2 regions of the Stenotrophomonas sp. Steno-C15 genome follow, and region 2 is predicted to be linked to the other one. Evidence: predicted binding sites of a transcription regulator. Region 2 holds the regulator's gene; the other holds the start of a gene.

Region 1 (3,222 bases), on a different contig from region 2:
GGCGGCGTTGAGCGCAAGGATGTTGGTCTGGAACGCGATGCCGTCGATCAACTGGGTGATGTCCCCGATGCGGCGCGATGCTTCACTGATGCCCTGCATGGTCTCCACCACCTGACCGACGGCCATCCCACCCCGCTGTGCAACCGCTGCAGCCCCCTGCACCAGCGCGTCGGCACGTCCGGCGGCGTCGGCGTTGCGGCCGACGGTGTCGGTCAGCTCATGCATCGAGGCTGCGGTCTCTTCCAGATTGGCCGCCTGCTGCTCGGTACGCTGCGAGAGGTCGTGATGGCCAGCAACGATTTCACCGACACCGCTGTCCAGGCTGGCAGCGGCGCGCTGGATGCGGGTCACGATGCGGCCGAGCTGTGCGACGGTTGCATTGGCGTCGTCGCGCATACGCGCGAACACGCCCTGCAGCTGGCCTTCCATGCGCACGCTGAGATCTCCTCGGGCCAACGCCGCCAGCAGTGCCTGCAGGTCCCCCAGGTTTGTTTCAAAGGTGGACAGCAGGCGGTTGATGCTGGTGGACAGCGTATGCACGAAACCGTGCTTGCCCTGCAGCGAAATGCGCCCGTGCAGGTCACCCTGCGCGGCAGCGTCGACCAGTGCCGCCACCTCGGTCTCCAGCAGCGTTTCCAGCGCACGGCTGCGCCACTCCAGCGCCACGCCCAGGAACTGGTCGTCATCGACGATGGCATTGGCGATCAACTGATAGCGCACACCGGCATGACTGATTTCCCGCTCCTGGCGGTGGCGCGCGTCGACCAGGCTGGCCAGGGCCGGATGCATGTCCCGCGCGTCAGTGCCGACCAGCGCGTCGGCCTGCAGGCCCAGCACGTGCCGCAACGCAGGATTGGCGTAGGCCACCTGGCCTTCGGCATCGACCACCATCAGCCCGGTCTGCGCGCAGTCCAGGGCCTGGCGTACGCGCGTGTTGCCACGGGCCATCGCACGCTCGGTCTCGATGCGCGCACGCAGCCGCTGCTGCATGTCCACCAGGCGCTGTGCCAGCTGGCCGATCTCGTCGTTGGCGTTGTGCACGCGCAACGTGGTATCGAGCCGGTCATCGGCGATGTCGCTGGCGAACCGCAGGGTGTCCTGGATCGGCCTGCGCACCGCGCGCAGCACCAGCAGCAGGCTGGTGATCAGCACGCCGGCCACCAGCAGCAGGGTGAGGGCGAACAGCACGCTCATGGTGCGTGCACCGGCCTGCTGCCGCGCCTGCGCCAGGGCCAGCGCCTTCACCTGTGCCTGCTGGAAGGCGGCGAGCGCGGGCGCCACGCCGGCAGCCGTCTCCAGCAGCGATTGCGTCTCCACATCAAGGCCGACGCGGGCAGCGGTATAGCCGAGCAGTGCCGACTGATAGGCGTCCATGCCGGTGCGGAGCGCCTCCTGCACGTCGGGCGGCAGCCCCGCCAGCGCCAGATCGAACGGCAGCTTCTCTTCGCTGGCGCGGTCGGCATGAGTCGAATCGCCATCGAGCAGCAGCAGCGCTTCCTGGCGCCGCATCTTCTGCAGGTGCAGCGCCAGTGCCGGCCGGTCCAGGCCATCCACCCGCTGCTGCAGGGCATCGGCGGCCTGCTGCAGTTGTGCAGCCAGGCCGGCATCACCCCGCCCCATCTCATCCACACGTTCGAACAGCGCGGCCACTCCCTGCGAGAATCCCTCGGCGGCCTCGGTGAGCGCCTGCAATGCCTTGCGGCGACCGGCATCCATCGGCATCGCCCTGAGCGCATTCAGGTCGACCTGCAATGCCTGCTGGGCCGCCTGCAGCTGGCTGCGGTCGGCATCGTCGAAACTGCGTGCATACTGGGTCTGCAGGCGACGCGCCTCCGCCACCCGTGTCGCCAGGCGTGCGGCCAGATCGCTGCCACGCTGGTAACTGGCCTGACTGCGTGCGGCCTGGCTGCTGGCATAACCGGTCCAGGCATGGACAGCGGCAATCGCCACCAGGCCCGCGCCGCAGACCAGCAGGGTGGCCTTGAGTTTGTTGGCCACGCTGAGTCGATGCGGCTGCAGCCAGACCAGCAGGCGTGGAAACGCCGAGCGCATCGCGATGAGACGGGTGCGCAGGGACCGAAGGGGGACGGCGGCCGACATCACAGACTCCAGGCGGAAGGACGCACCTGTATCGGCCTGACCGGCGGCAACTTTAGGCACATTGCCGATGCCGTGGCACGCACCGTGCCGGTTGCGCTCTTTGTACCGGCCCCAGGCGACGGAGACGTGACACAGCGCCCGCGCTTGACCTCAACCCCGGTTGCGGTTGCACAGTGGGATTCTTCCCACCGGCCGCCCTCGCCATGACCCCGCTCGACGTCCCCCGTTATCTTCAGCGCCTGCAACTGGATGCTCCGCCGTCGCTGGACCTTGCCGGACTGACCCTGCTGGTGCAGCGCCACAACGCCCTGCTCCCTTTTGAAACCCTCAGCAGCCTGCTGCGCGACGCGGTGCCGATCGATCTGGACAGCGTGCAGCACAAGCTTCTCGACCAGCAGCGCGGCGGTTACTGCTTTGAACTCAACGGCGGCCTGCTGGCGCTCCTGCAGGCAGTGGGCTTCGACGCACAGCCGCTGAGCGCGCGCGTGCTGCTGGCAGCACAGGACGATGCCCCGACGGCGCGTACCCACCTGCTGCTGCGCGTGCACGTGGAGGGAGAGGACTGGCTGGTCGATGCCGGCTTCGGTGGCCTGACGCCGACGGTGCCACTGCGGCTGCACGAAACGGCGCCGCAAACCACGCCGCATGAGTCTTTCCAGCTGCAGCAGCTGCCGGGCGGGGACGAATTCGTGCTGTCCGCCCAGGCGGGCGACGCATGGCGGGCGCTGTACCGCTTCGACCTGCGGTCGCCAGCGCCGATCGACAACGTGGTGGCCAACTGGTACGTGTGCACGCACCCGGATTCGGGTTTCCCTGGCCAGCTGCGCGCCTCACTGGCCGGCCCGGACTGGCGGCGCACCATCGGCAGTGGCAACTACACCGAGTACCGCCCCGGGCAGGCGCCGCTCAAGCGCCCGCTGCGCGATGCCGCCGACGTGCGCGACGTGCTGCAGTCGGCATTCGGCCTGCGCGTGCCGGACGATGCGCGGCTCGATCCGGCGATCACCGATTGGCTGCAGCGCTCGCACGCCGCATCACGGTAGCACCGCGCGGCACGGTGCCCGGGTTACGGCGTCACCGGCGCCTGCAGCGCAATGCGGTTGCCCTCGCTGTCGCAGATCT
Region 2 (3,222 bases):
TGGCGGATGCGTTCCAGCTGCGCATCCTGCCCCGGCTGCAGGCCTTCGGCGCGCAGCTGTTCGGTGAGGCTGCGGCACTCTTCGGCCAGGTCCAGGGTGCGGTGCGTGGCCTGTTCGGTCATCGCCACCACATGGTCCAGGCGCGCGCAGGCGTCGTCCAGCTCGCCCGCCTCGCTGGGGACGGTCGGCAGTTCGCCCAGGGCCTGGCCCAGTTCGCGGGCCAGCCGTGACAGGCCGCTCATCATCGGCTGCGTGCGTGCGGCCACCAGGGCGTCGATGCGCTGGCGCCAGGCGCTCTCGTCGCCGGATTCGAGCGCGTCGAGGGCTTCCTGCAGGCGCAGGACGAGGGCGTTCTTGTCGACCGTGGCGTCCATCAGGCGCTGGCCGCCAGGCGTTCGAAGATCTTGCCCAGTTTCTCTTCCAGCGTCTGCGCGGTGAACGGCTTGATGATGTAGCCGTTCACGCCGCTCTGCGCCGCTTCGATGATCTGCTCGCGCTTGGCCTCGGCGGTGACCATCAGCACCGGCAGGGTCTTGAGCTTGGCATCGGCGCGGATCGCCTTGAGCAGTTCGATGCCGGTCATCACCGGCATGTTCCAGTCGGTGACCACGAAGTCGAACGGTTGGCTCTGCAGCATCGACAGCGCAGCATGCCCGTCCTCGGCTTCGGCGGTGTTGGTGAAGCCCAGATCGCCCAGCAGATTCTTGACGATGCGACGCATGGTCGAGAAGTCGTCGACGATCAGGATGCGCATGTTCTTGTTCAAATCGGAGTTCCTTTGTTGTTCAGTCGCCCGCGGTGGCCGTGGCCGCCGCAGGCATGTTCATTCTTCAAGCCCGGCATCCGCGGCCTCGAAGATCTTCAGCCGGCCGCGCAGGCGCAGCACGGCCTGGCCGTGGATCTGGCAGACGCGCGATTCGCTCACGCCGAGCACCGCGCCGATCTCCTTCAGGTTCAGCTCCTGCTCGTAGTACAGCGAGAGCACCAGCTGTTCGCGTTCGGGCAGATGGCCGATGGCCTTGCCCAGTTCGCGGCCGAACTCGCCACGTTCCAGGACCTGCTGCGGTGTCGGTCCGCCCTGGGCGACGGTGTCCAGTTCGCCCTGGTCTTCGATGCGCGATTCCAGGCTCAGCACCTGGCCGCGCGAGGCGTCCTCCATCAGCCGCAGGTACTCGGGCAGTGGCATGTCCATGGCCGCCGCCACCTCGGTGGCACTGGCTGCACGGCCCGTGGTCTGCTCCAGGCGGCGGATGGTGGCGGCCGCATCGCGGGCGCGCCGATGCACCGAGCGCGGTACCCAGTCGCCGCGGCGGATCTCGTCGATCATCGAGCCGCGGATGCGGATCGAGGCATAGGTCTCGAACGAGGCACCCTGGTCGGCGTCGTAGCTGCGCGAGGCTTCGATCAGGCCCATCATGCCGGCCTGGATCAGGTCGTCCACTTCGACGCTGGCCGGCAGGCGTGCGGCCAGGTGATGGGCGATGCGCCGCACCAGGTCCGAGTGCTGGGCGATGACCTCGGTCGCCGCCGAGCGCTGGACTTCCCTGTACTGGGCCGCGCCTTTCATGCTGCCACCCCGCGTTGCTTGAGGATGCGCTCGAGGAAGAATTCAACGCCACCGCGTGGCTCGGTGGGGGCCTGCCAGCGGGCGGTGCGACGGGCGATCTCGGTGATCGCCAGCGCCGCCGGGCTGGATGGATAGGCCTTCACCACCGGCTGCTGGCGCTGCACCGACAGGCGCAGCCAGTCATCCTGCGGCACGCAGCCCAGGTAGTTCAGCGAGACATCGGCAAGGAACTTCTCGCAGACCCGGGTCAGCTTTTCATACAGCACGCGGCCCTCGTTGGGGTCGCGCACCATGTTGGCCACCACCTGGATGCGGTCCACGCCGCGCTCGCGCGACAGCACCTTGATCAGTGCGTAGGCGTCGGTGATCGAGGCCGGCTCGTCGCAGACCACGACAACCGTGTCCTGTGCGGCCTGGCAGAAGGTCAGTACGCCATCGGTGATGCCGGCGGCGGTGTCCACCACCATGATGTCCAGCTCGCGTTCCAGTTCGGAGAACACGTTCACCAGGCCGATGTGCTCGGCCGGGGCCAGCTCGGCCATGTGCCGGCGACCGGACGCGGCCGGCACCACCAGCACGCCGTTCGGACCTTCGACGATCACTTCTTCCAGCGAGCAGCGGCCGGCGACCAGATCCGCCAGGGTGTGGGTGGGATTCAGCCCCAGGATCACGTCGATGTTGGCCAGGCCCAGGTCGGCGTCGAGCAGCAGCGTGCGCTTGCCCATGCCGGCCAGCGCCACGGCCAGGTTGGCCGAGACGTTGGTCTTGCCGACGCCGCCCTTGCCGCCGGTCACGGCGATGGTGCGCACAGGGCCGAGCGGCTCGCTGCGGGTGGCCGACAGCGGGAAGGTCTTGGTCAGCTTGGCGTACTCACGCGACGGCATGGTTCAACTCCGGGTTGCAGGGCATATCGGCCGCTCGGCGCAAATCTTCAAGGCGAAGTACAAGATTGGCCGCGCTGGCCCGGTGCAGGTCGTCCGGAACGTCCTGGCCATCGGTCACCCAGGTGATCGGCAGCGCGTGGTCTACCGCCACTGACAGGGCGTTGCCGAAGCGGCCGGTCTCATCCAGCTTGCTCAGCACCAGGCCCTGCAGGTTGGCCGCGCCGAAGCGGCGCACCACCTCGTCCATGTCGCCAAAGCTGGTATTGGCCGGCAGCACCAGCAGAGTGCGGACCTGGCGGGCGGCACGCAGCCACTGCAGCTGCGCGGCCAGGGCGCGGTCACGCGGGCCCAGGCCGGCGGTATCGATCAGCACCAGCTTGTAGTCCTTCAGGCGCTCCAGCAGCTGGTCCAGGTCGGTACCGCTGTTGGCTTCATGCACCGCGATGCCGAGCTGGCGGCCATAGCCGTACAGCTGCTCGCGGGCACCGATGCGCAGTGTGTCGGTGGTGACCAGGGCCACATCGCGCGGCGCGTGCTTCTCGGCGAAGCGCGAGGCGAGCTTGGCGATGGTGGTGGTCTTGCCGGCCCCGGTCGGACCGACCAGAGCGATCACGCCGCCTTCTTCCAGCGGATCGACCGGCGCGATCGGCAGCCTGCGCGAGATCAGGCCCAGCATCAGCCCGCGGCCCCGGTGGGCTTCGGTTTCCAGCGGTATCTGCATGGCCACATCGCGGGCCAGCCCGGCATCGAATCCGTACTCGTCCATCAGGT

The links. The regulator FliA, encoded in region 2, starts transcription of late flagellar genes. The targets are predictions, from matches to a motif close to TAAAGTTTNNCNNNCNNNGGCCGATAA.
Region 1: the regulator FliA is predicted to act here: its motif matches at 2,129-2,155, upstream of AC06FB_RS08755 (methyl-accepting chemotaxis protein).

What each region holds. Positions count from the first base shown of each region.
Region 1 covers NZ_JBWJPF010000008.1:89,887-93,108, forward strand. Annotated here, with positions in the region: gene AC06FB_RS08755 (methyl-accepting chemotaxis protein) at 1-2,100, opposite strand, end outside; gene AC06FB_RS08760 (arylamine N-acetyltransferase family protein) at 2,304-3,143, shown strand.
Region 2 covers NZ_JBWJPF010000001.1:17,814-21,035, forward strand. Annotated here, with positions in the region: gene AC06FB_RS00080 (protein phosphatase CheZ) at 1-374, opposite strand, end outside; gene cheY (chemotaxis response regulator CheY) at 374-766, opposite strand; gene AC06FB_RS00090 (RNA polymerase sigma factor FliA) at 824-1,567, opposite strand; gene AC06FB_RS00095 (MinD/ParA family ATP-binding protein) at 1,564-2,451, opposite strand; gene flhF (flagellar biosynthesis protein FlhF) at 2,438-3,222, opposite strand, start outside.